Phenylobacterium zucineum HLK1: one gene and its partner. The main gene of each other region encodes a partner of the protein of the gene in region 2 in a complex. Links are inferred from orthologs where the notes say so. Each region holds a gene or a part of one and is shown on either strand. Other genes may lie near its edges.

What was found. Proteins that work in one complex are often made in the same cells at the same time.
Region 1: the proteins of ccmB (region 2) and ccmE are in contact, whole or in part, in a solved structure (PDB 8CE8), measured with the Escherichia coli proteins. The link is inferred for Phenylobacterium zucineum HLK1 from one-to-one orthologs.

What each region holds. Positions count from the first base shown.
Region 1 is NC_011144.1:3,084,440-3,088,705, forward strand. Bases 1,271-4,266 are described here. They hold ccmE (cytochrome c maturation protein CcmE), read right to left. Parts: upstream 3,014-4,266; coding sequence 2,528-3,013; downstream 1,271-2,527. Other genes in these bases: PHZ_RS14920 (heme lyase CcmF/NrfE family subunit), read right to left, coding at 1,271-2,528; ccmI (c-type cytochrome biogenesis protein CcmI), read right to left, coding at 3,010-4,089; PHZ_RS14935 (hypothetical protein), read right to left, coding at 4,150-4,266. Also shown: PHZ_RS14915 (cytochrome c-type biogenesis protein), read right to left, coding at 106-558; more of PHZ_RS14920, read right to left, coding at 555-1,270. UniProt on the Escherichia coli protein: Heme chaperone required for the biogenesis of c-type cytochromes. Transiently binds heme delivered by CcmC and transfers the heme to apo-cytochromes in a process facilitated by CcmF and CcmH.
Region 2 is NC_011144.1:126,711-132,248, reverse strand. Bases 1,010-4,006 are described here. They hold ccmB (heme exporter protein CcmB), read left to right. Parts: upstream 1,010-2,173; coding sequence 2,174-2,839; downstream 2,840-4,006. Other genes in these bases: PHZ_RS21375 (Spy/CpxP family protein refolding chaperone), read left to right, coding at 3,448-4,006; PHZ_RS00745 (nuclear transport factor 2 family protein), read right to left, coding at 2,850-3,299; ccmA (heme ABC exporter ATP-binding protein CcmA), read left to right, coding at 1,575-2,177; acnA (aconitate hydratase AcnA), read right to left, coding at 1,010-1,351. Also shown: more of acnA, read right to left, coding at 1-1,009; more of PHZ_RS21375, read left to right, coding at 4,007-4,032; heme ABC transporter permease CcmC, read left to right, coding at 4,104-4,832; heme exporter protein CcmD, read left to right, coding at 4,837-4,992; PHZ_RS00730 (DsbE family thiol:disulfide interchange protein), read left to right, coding at 4,989-5,504. UniProt on the Escherichia coli protein: Required for the export of heme to the periplasm for the biogenesis of c-type cytochromes.

The DNA.
Region 1 (4,266 bases), 3.0 Mb from region 2 along the record:
CGCGCCCGAACAACCTAGGTCCGATGCACGGAAGTGCAACGCTCCTCAAGTTACGTTTCGGATAGCCTGCGCGCAGCTTCGCGTCCGATCTTGGGCGCAAACGTGTCAGGTCTGTTCCGGGTCCGAAAGACGCTTCAGTCGATCGGCTTCTTCTTTTGACAGGTCCGGCTCGGGACTTTTCGCGCCCAGCCTGCGCATGAGGAGCGCCACGCCCGCCGCGAGCACGAGGAAGGGGCCGATCCAGAGGGCCAGGTTCCAGGCGTTGAACGACGGCGTCAGCAGCACGAACTCGCCGTAGCGGTCGGTCAGGAAGCGCTTGATCTCGTCCTCGCTGCGCCCGGCGCTGACCTGCTCGCGCACGATGCGGCGAAGGTCCTTGGCGAGCTCGGCCTCGGAATCGTCGATCGACTCGTTCTGGCAGACGAGGCAGCGGACATCCTTGAAGATCTCGCGCGCCTGCGCCTCCTGCGCCGGGTCGGCCAGCCGCTCGGCCGGGTCGGACGCCGCCGCGATCGAGAGCACGCCCGCCAGGGCGGCGAGGATCAGCTTCAGCCTCATGCGCGCGCCTCCCGCCGGCCGCCGACGCCCAGGCGCAGGCGGCGGTCGGAGAGCGACACGAACCCGCCCAGGGCCATGATCGCGGGCCCGATGAAGATCAGGCTCGCCCAGGGATTCCAGTAGGCGCGCACCAGCCACACCGGCTCGGGGCCGCCGTCGCGCCGCTCGCCCAGCACCACGTAGACGTGGCTCATGCCGCGGTAGCAGAGGCCGACTTCCGAGGTCGTCTGCCCGCCGGCGGTGTAGAGCCGCCGCTCGGGCGCGGCCCGGCAGATCACCTCGCCGTCGCGGGTCACGGTGACCGCGCCGCGCTCGGCCTCGTAGTTGGGACCTTCGACCGCCTCGATGGCGTCCAGGGTCACATGGTAGGCGCCGGCGTCCAGCGCCCCGCCGATCGGCAGGGTCTCGGCGGCCTCCACCTTCCACGTGGTCTCGAACACCGCGCCCAGGACGAAGACGCCCAGGCCCAGGTGCGCCAGGGTCATGCCCCAGGCGCCGCGCGGCAGGCCCCAGAGCCGGCGCCAGCTCTCGGACGCCGGCGCGCGGAAGGCCCGCACCCGCTCCAGGATCTCGGCCAGGGCGCCGGCGATCAGCCAGGCCCCCAGCGCCACGCCCGCCGCGCCCAGCGCCTTGCGCGGACTGACGAGGGCGATGGTCAGGAGCCCGGCGCCGAGCGCGATAAGGGCGGCGAGCCACAGCCGCTGCATCACCCCGCGCGCGTCGCCGCGTTTCCAGGCCAGCAGCGGACCGGCCGGCAGCAGGATCAGCAGCGCGGCCATCAGCGGCGTGAAGGTCAGGTTGAAGTAGGGCGGCCCCACTGAGATCGCATCGCCGGTCGCGGCCTCGCGGATCAGCGGGAACAGGGTCCCCAGCAGCACGGTGGCGGTCGCCGCCGTCAGCAGGATGTTGTTGAGCACCAGCGCGCTCTCGCGGCTCACCGGCGCGAACACCCCGCCCTGGGGCAGGCTGGGGGCGCGCCAGGCGAAAAGGGCGAAGCCCGCCCCCGCGGTGACGCCCAGGATCATGAGCAGCAGCACGCCGCGGGTCGGGTCCACGGCGAAGGCGTGCACCGAGGTCAGCACGCCCGAGCGCACCAGGAACGCTCCCAGCATCGAGAAGGTGAAGGCGGCCAGGGCCAGGAACACGGTCCAGCCCGGCAGGGCGCCGCGCTTTTCGGTCACCACCGCCGAGTGCAGCAGGGCCGCGGCGACCAGCCACGGCATGAAGCTGGCGTTCTCCACCGGGTCCCAGAACCACCAGCCGCCCCAGCCCAGCTCGTAATAGGCCCAGAACGAGCCCAGCATGATGCCGAGGGTCAGGAAGCTCCACGCGGCGAGGGTCCACGGCCGGACCCACCGCGCCCAGGCGGCGTCGACGCGGCCCTCCACCAGGGCGGCCACGGCGAACGAGAAGACCACCGACATGCCGACGTAGCCCGCGTAGAGGAACGGCGGGTGCAGGGCGAGCGCCGGGTCCTGCAGCAGCGGGTTGAGCGAGCGGCCTTCGACGGGCGGCTCGGCCAGCCGCATCAGCGGGTTCGAGGCGAAGACCGTGTAGGCCAGGAAGACGACGCCCAGCATCCCCTGGGTCGCCACCGTCACCGACCGCAGGCCGCGCGGCAGGCTGCGTCCGAGGCCCGCGGCGGCGGCGCCGAAGCCGGTCAGCGCCAGGCACCACAGCAGCATCGAGCCCTCGTGGCTGCCCCAGGCGCCGGCGATCCGGTAGAGCAGCGGCTTCTGCGAGTGCGAATTGGCCGCCACGTTGGCGACCGAGAAGTCCGAGGTGACGAAGGCCGTCACCAGGGCGGCGAAGGCGACCGCCACGCCGAGGAACGCGCCCAGCGCCGCCCCCTCGCCCGCGCCCGCGAGCACCGTCGAGCGGCGCAGGCGCGCGGCGATCGAGAGCCCCGTCTGGGCGATCGACAGCGCCAGCGCCAGCATCAGGGCGAAGGCGCCGGCCTCGGCGATCATCATAGGGCGTCGCCCTGGTGTTCCGGCCGCTGGCCGTCGCCGTACCACTCGCCCTGTTCCTTCAGGGCCTTGGACACCTCGCGCGGCATGTAGCGCTCATCGTGCTTGGCGAGCACGCGCTTGGCCTCGAAGACGCCGTCCTCGCGGAAGGCGCCGATGGCCACCACCCCCTGGCCCTCTCGGAACAGGTCGGGCAGGTCGCCCTGGAAGAGCACGCGGTCCTCGGCGTCCTGGTCGGCCACCGTGAACTCCACCCGCCCGTCGGGATGCTTCACCACCGAGCCGGCGGCGACGAGGCCTCCCAGCTGGATCGAGCGGCCCGGCGCGGGCCTGGCCGCCTCGGCCTGGGACGGGGTGTAGAAGAACGAGATCGAGTCCGAGAGGCCCCACAGGGTCAGGCCCGCGGCCACGGCCAGCACGGGGGCGATGGCCGCGACCAGCATCAGCCGCCGGCGGGCCTTGGGGGACTTGGGCAACCAGCTCATTCCATCGGCGCCGCGCGCGCGGCCTCCTCCAGTTGTTGCAGCACCTGCGGACGGTCGGCGTAGCGGGCTCGCGCCGTCGCCAGAGCGGCGTCGCGCCGCGCGTCCTCGCCCAGCACCGAATACGAGCGGACCAGCCGCACCCAGCCTTCGGGATCGTCGGGGTTTTCTTCCAGACGCGCGGCTAGGCCCTCGACCATGCCGCGGATCGCCTCGGCCTGCGGACCCACCGCCGCGGCGGCCGCGCCCCGGCCCTCGGCCTTGGCGATGGCGGCCTCGACGATCTCCCTCCGCGGCTCATCGGCCGGCACGTCGGCCAGCAGGGCGCGCAGCTCGGCGGCGCCCTCGGCGCGCTGGCCCGCCTCCACCTTGGCCTGGGCCAGGTAGAAGCGCGCCGCCGGATCGCCCGGCTCGCGGCGCAGCAGGTCCTCGAACACCGCCCGGGCGTCGGCCTCCACCTTGCCGCCGGCCTGGTAGACCAGGGCCTCGCCCAGGCTGCGCCGCAGGTCGGTGCGGTCCGGGGCCAGCTCGACGGCGCGGCGCAGCGCCCGCACGGCGGCCGGGACGTTGCCCGACTGACCCTCGGCGAGCGCCAGGAACCGGTAGCCCTCGGGATCCGCCGGCCGGGTCCTGATCACGTCGCGCAGCACGGCGGCGATCTCGGCGGCGCCGAGGGTCGAAAGGTCGGCGGCCTTCCACTCGGCCAGGCGCTGGGCGTAGGGGCGGTCGGGATAGCCCGGCGCCCCCAGCGCCAGATAGAGCCCGAGCGTCAGGGCGGGGACCGCCACGACCGCGGCCAGCACGCCGCCGCGCCCGCGCCCCTCGCCGGCCCAGGCGTCCTTCGGCGCATCGGCCGCGGCCAGCAGCCGACGGGCGGCCTCGGCGTGGGCGCTCTTGCGCTCGGCCTCGCCCATCAGGCCCCGGTCGGCCAGTTCGTCGATCTCGGAGAGCTGCCGGCGGTAGAGGACGGCGGCGGGATCGCCCGCGGCGTCCTCGGCCGCGGCGCCTCTGGCGCGCATCAGGATCAGGGCGGCGGCCGCCGCGGTCAGCACGCCCGCGACCACCCAGAACAGGATCATGGCGGCGGCTTTAGCCGAAACCCCGCGCGGGCGCGAGTGCGTCTCTTCTACGCGTCTGTCCTACCCGTCGGCGGCGAAGGGCAGGTCCGGGTGGGTCGCGGCGGCCGTGCGGCGGCGGACGAGGTCGGCGGCCTTCTCGCCGCGCACCAGCAGCGAAAGGTCGGCGGCGACCTCCAG
Region 2 (5,538 bases):
CCAGGCCGGCGGCGATCAGCACGCTGGGATTGGAGGTGTTGGTGCACGAGGTGATGGCGGCGATCACCACGTCGCCGTTCCCCAGGTCGAAGTTCTCGCCCTGCACGGAGAAGCGCTCGGAGTAGCCGTCGGCCTTGCCGAAGTCGTTCGCCAGCGCGCCCCGGAACTCGGCGGCGGCCTCGGTGAGCAGCACGCGGTCCTGCGGGCGCTTCGGACCGGCCAGCGAGGCCGTGACCGTGCCCAGGTCGAGCTCGAGCGTGTCGGTGAACACCGGGTCCGGATCGGACGGGTCACGCCACAGGCCCTGTTCCTTGGCGTAGGCCTCGACGAGGGCCACCCGGGCGGCGTCGCGGCCGGTGGCGGTCAGGTAGTCCAGGGTCGCCTGGGTGACCGGGAAGAAGCCGCAGGTCGCGCCGTATTCCGGGGCCATGTTGGCGATGGTGGCCTGGTCTTCCAGCGTCAGGTGCTGCAGGCCCGGGCCGTAGAACTCGACGAACTTGCCGACCACGCCCTTCTTGCGGAGCATCTGGGTGACGGTGAGCACCAGATCGGTGGCCGTCGTACCGTCGGGCAGGACGCCGTCCAGGCGGAAGCCGATGACTTCGGGGATCAGCATCGGGATCGGCTGGCCCAGCATGGCCGCCTCGGCCTCGATGCCGCCCACGCCCCAGCCCAGGACCGACAGGCCGTTGACCATGGTGGTGTGGGAGTCGGTGCCGACCACGGTGTCGGGATAGGCGACTTCCTGGCCCTCGTCCGTGTTGGTCCAGACGGTCTGGGCCAGGTACTCCAGGTTCACCTGGTGGCAGATGCCGGTGCCGGGCGGCACCACGCGGAAGTTGTTGAAGGCCGACGAGCCCCAGCGCAGGAAGCGGTAGCGCTCCATGTTGCGCTCATACTCGCGCTCGACGTTGTTCTGGAACGCCTTGGCGGTGCCGAAGTAGTCCACCATTACCGAGTGGTCGATGACGAGGTCGACCGGGTTCAGCGGGTTGATCTTCTCGGGGTCGCCGCCGAGCGCCGTCATGGCGTCGCGCATGGCGGCCAGGTCCACCACCGCCGGCACGCCGGTGAAGTCCTGCATCAGCACCCGCGCGGGGCGGAAGCTGATCTCGTGCTCGACCGAGCCCTTGTTCTCGAGCCAGGCGGCGAGGGCCTTCAGGTCGTCGGCGGTGACCGACTGGCCGTCCTCGTTGCGCAGCAGGTTCTCGAGCAGCACCTTCATCGAGATGGGCAGGCGCGAAACGCCCGAAAGTCCCGCTTCCTCGGCGGCGCGAAGGCTGTAGTAAGCGTAGGTCTTGTCGCCCACCACGAGCTCGCGGCGGGTTTTCAGGCTGTCGACTGACGCCATGAGGGGAGATCCTTTCTCTGTTCCCGGCCTCCCACACGTTCCAGGGATCGCGCGCTCTGAAGGGGCGGACACACAGCGTTCGTCCCCGCGCGGCGTTGGCCCCCTGGGGCGGTGGCGGCCGGCCGCTTCATAGCCCCGGCCATCGCGCCCGTCCATGCGCGGCGCACCTTGCGAATCGTTCGCAAAATCTGAGGGGTAGCGCCGCGGCGGGGCAGGCCGGCCGATGATATCGGAGCTGGTCATTTCCGACGCGTCCGTCCGGCGTGGCGGGCGGGTGCTGTTCGAGGGGCTGGGGCTGACGCTCGCGGCCGGCCAGGCCTGCGCGCTGACCGGGCCGAACGGCTCGGGCAAGACCAGCCTGTTGCGGGCGATCGCCGGACTCGTGCGCCTGGAAGCGGGGGAGATCGGCTTCGGCGGGGCCGAACCGGCCGAGGCGCGGGCCGCGGCCGTGCACTTCGTCGGCCACCAGGACGGGCTGAAGCCCGGGCGCACGGTGCGCGAGGAGCTGGTGTTCTGGAGCGTCTGGTCCGGGGGGACCGAGGCCTCGGCGGCGGCCGCGGCCGAGACCTTCGACCTCGTCCGGCTGCTTGACCTCGAGGTCCGACGCCTGTCGGCGGGCCAGCGGCGGCGCCTGGCCCTGTCGCGCACGGCCGCCGCGCCCCGGCCGCTCTGGCTGCTGGACGAGCCGCTCAGCCCGCTGGACGCCGGCTGGCGCGCGCGCGCGGGCGAGCTGATGGCCGGACACCTGGCCGACGGCGGGATGATCGTGGCCGCGGTGCACGACCCGCTGCCCATCCCCGCGGTCGCGCTGGATCTCGGCGCATGAGCCGCTTCTCCGCCCTGCTCGCCCGCGAGACGGCCCTGGCCTGGGGCCGCGGCGGCGGCCCGCTGGTGGCAGTGGGCTTCTACGCCGGCGTCGCCACCCTGATCCCGCTGGCGATCGGGCCCGAGCCCGACCGGCTGGCGGCCATCGCGCCCGGGGCGGCCTGGGTGGCCCTGGCGCTCGCCTCGCTGCTGTCCCTCGATCGGCTTTTCGAGCGCGACTTCGAGGACGGGGCCCTGGACCTGCTGGCGCTCTCGCCGCTGCCGCTGGAGCTCACCTGCGCCGTGAAGTGCCTCGGCCAGTGGCTGGCCACCGGCGCGCCCCTGGCGGCGGCCGCGCCTGTCGCCGCGATCGCGCTCGGCGCCTCGCCGGCGCTCGCCCCCATGATCTTCGCCTGCGCGCTGCTGGGCGGCGTCGCCTTCGCCTTCATGGGCGGCATCGGCGCGGCGCTCAGCCTCGGCGCCCGCCGCGGGGGCCTGCTGACGGCGGTGATCGTCCTGCCGCTGTTCGTCCCGCCGGTGATCTTCGGCGGCGGCGCCCTGGACGCCTTCGCCTCGGGCCTGCCGTGGAAGGCCGGGTTCGCCCTGCTGGGCGCCTACGCCGCCGCCGCCCTGGCGCTGGGGCCGCTGGCCATGGCCGCCGCCTGCCGCAACGCGCTGTCCTAGGCCTTCTCGCCTAGTCCCTGGCGGCCGGCCGCGGCTTGGGATGCCACATGGCGTTGACGATCACCCACCGCTCGCCGAACCGGCCGAGGTGGAAGTAGTCGATGAACCAGGGCGTCTCGACCCGGGCCACCGCCACCTCGCCCGCCACGTCCAGCACCTTCACCGAACGGCTCCACTGGTCCTTCGGGGTCTTCAGAACGCCCTGGCGGGTGAGCTCGACCAGCTCCTCCTTCGACATCCGGCGCAGGGCGTAGACCTCGTCGGGGTTGGTCTCGACCGCCCGTTTGGCGAGGTCGGGATGCAGGGCGCGGGCGACGCGCGCCGGATCGCCCTCCAGCTGGCCGTCCACATAGTCGTAGGCCACCGCCTCGATCGCCCGCACGGCGGCCGGGTCGGGCGCCGCATCTGGGGCAGGGGCAGGGGCGGCCACGGCGGCCGCGAGCAGCAGGGCTGCGAGCATCGGGATCTCCACATCAAAGCTCGACCGTATGCCGCTTCGCGGGGCCGCTGGCACATGAACAAAGCTTCATGCCGAACGCCGCTTTTTCGCCCCATCCTGACGGCTGAGCTTGGCCCCTCAGACGCCTGCCACGGGAGACGAAAAGGCGATGCCGAAGACCCCTCACTGGTTCCTTGCGGGAGCCGCGCTGGCCGCCCTGGCGGCGGCCGGGCCGGCCTCCGCCCATCCGCACGAGGCGCATGGCAAGAACGACGCTCGCGCCGAGCGCCATGTCCACATCACGCGCGTCGGCGACGGCGACGTGGTGATCCGCCGCGGCGACCGGACCGAGCACCTGAAGGACGTCCTGCAGCTGCGTCCCGACCAGGAGCCGGCGCTGAAGGCCTTCCTCGAGGCCACCCGGCGCGAGCACGCCCGCCACGAGATGGTGCGGTTCGAGCACGACAGCGGCAAGACGACGCTGGAGCGCCTCTCCGAGATGGAGGCCAGGATGGCCGAGCAGCAGAAGGCGATGAAGGCGCGGATCGACGCCACCCGCGCGTTCTACGCCCAGCTCGACGCAAAGCAGAGGAAGGCCTTCGACGCCATGCCCATGCTGATGATGGTGGGCCCGGGCCTGGGCCCGATGATGATCCCGCACATGGCGCACCTCGACGCCCCACCGAAGCCGCCCAGGCCCCCGATGCCGCCCAAGCCGCCGGGCCCGCCGGGACCCCCGCCGCCGCCGATGTAGGGAGAGGCGCGTAGGGGCCTGCGCCCGGGACCGCTTGCGGGTCGGGCCGCCGGGCCTTAAGCGGATCGGCCATGATCCCGGCCCCCGCCTTCCTGGCCAATCCCGAGCGCTTCATGGCGTTCTCGCGCTGGGCCGCGCCGCTGTTCGGCTTGCTCGCCGCCGCGCTGGCGGCCGCCGGCCTGTGGCTGGGCTTCGCCGCCCCGCCCGACTACCAGCAGGGCCTGACCGTCCGGATCATGTTCATCCACGTGCCGGCGGCGCAGATCTCGATGTTCGCCTACGTCTGCCTGGCGGTGGCGAGCTTCCTGTCGCTGGTGTTCCGGCACGTCCTGGCCGACGCGGCCGCCCAGGCCGCGGCGCCGCTCGGCGCGGGCTTCACCTTCCTGGCCCTGGTCACCGGCGCGCTCTGGGGCCGGCCGATGTGGGGCGCCTGGTGGGTCTGGGACGCCCGGCTGACCTCGGTGCTGGTGCTGTTCCTGCTGTACCTCGCCTACATGGCCCTGCGCGCGGCGATCGACGACGAGGCCAAGGCCGGGCGCGCAGCCGCCATCCTGGCGCTGGTGGGCGCGGTGAACCTGCCGGTCATCAAGTACAGCGTGGAGTGGTGGAACACCCTGCACCAGGGCTCGACCCTCTTCGCCGAGGGCGGTCCCGCCCTGCCCGCCGTCTACCTGACGCCGCTGCTGCTGATGAGCCTTTCCTATCTGTCGGCCTTCGGCTCGCTGTGGCTGGTGCGGATCCGCGGCGAGGTGTGGCGCCGGCGGGCCGAGGCCGCGGCGCTGCGGCAGGCGCGGGGCTGAGCCGATGCCGCAGACGCTGCCTGAGACCCTGCCCGACTACGCCGCCTACATCTGGCCCGCCTTCGTCGTGACTGGCCTGGCCTTCGCCGGCATGGTGTGGGAGGCGCTGGCCCACGCCCGCCGCTGGAAGCGCCGCTACGAGGAGCGCGCCCGCAAATGAGCCGCTGGCTGGCCTGGATCCCGCTCGCCGCCCTGGTCGCCCTGGGGCTGCTGTTCGGCCTCTACGCCCTCAACCGCAATCCGCAGATCCAGCCGCAGGCGCTGGTGGGCAAACCCGTACCGACGGTCAGCCTGCCGACGCTCGCCGAGGGCCAGCCGGTTTCCCTGCGCGAGATGGCGTCGGAAGGACCGATGATCGTCAACTTCTTCGCCTCCTGGTGCGCCCCCTGCGAGATCGAGCACCCGGTGCTGATGGGCCTGAAGGGCCAGCCGGTGCGGGTGGTCGGCATCGCCTACAAGGACGCGCCCCAGAACAGCCAGGCCTTCCTGGACCGCCTCGGCGATCCCTACGCGGAGGTGCTGGTGGACCGCGACGGGCGCGCGGGCGTCGAGTTCGGCGTCACCGGCGTGCCCGAGACCTATGTCGTGGGCCGCGACGGCATGATCCTGGCCAAGCACACCGGCCCCCTCACCGAGGCCGACGCCCGGAGGCTTGCGGCCCAGGCCCGCTGAGAAGGGCGCGCTGATGAGGTGCGCGGCCGGGCGC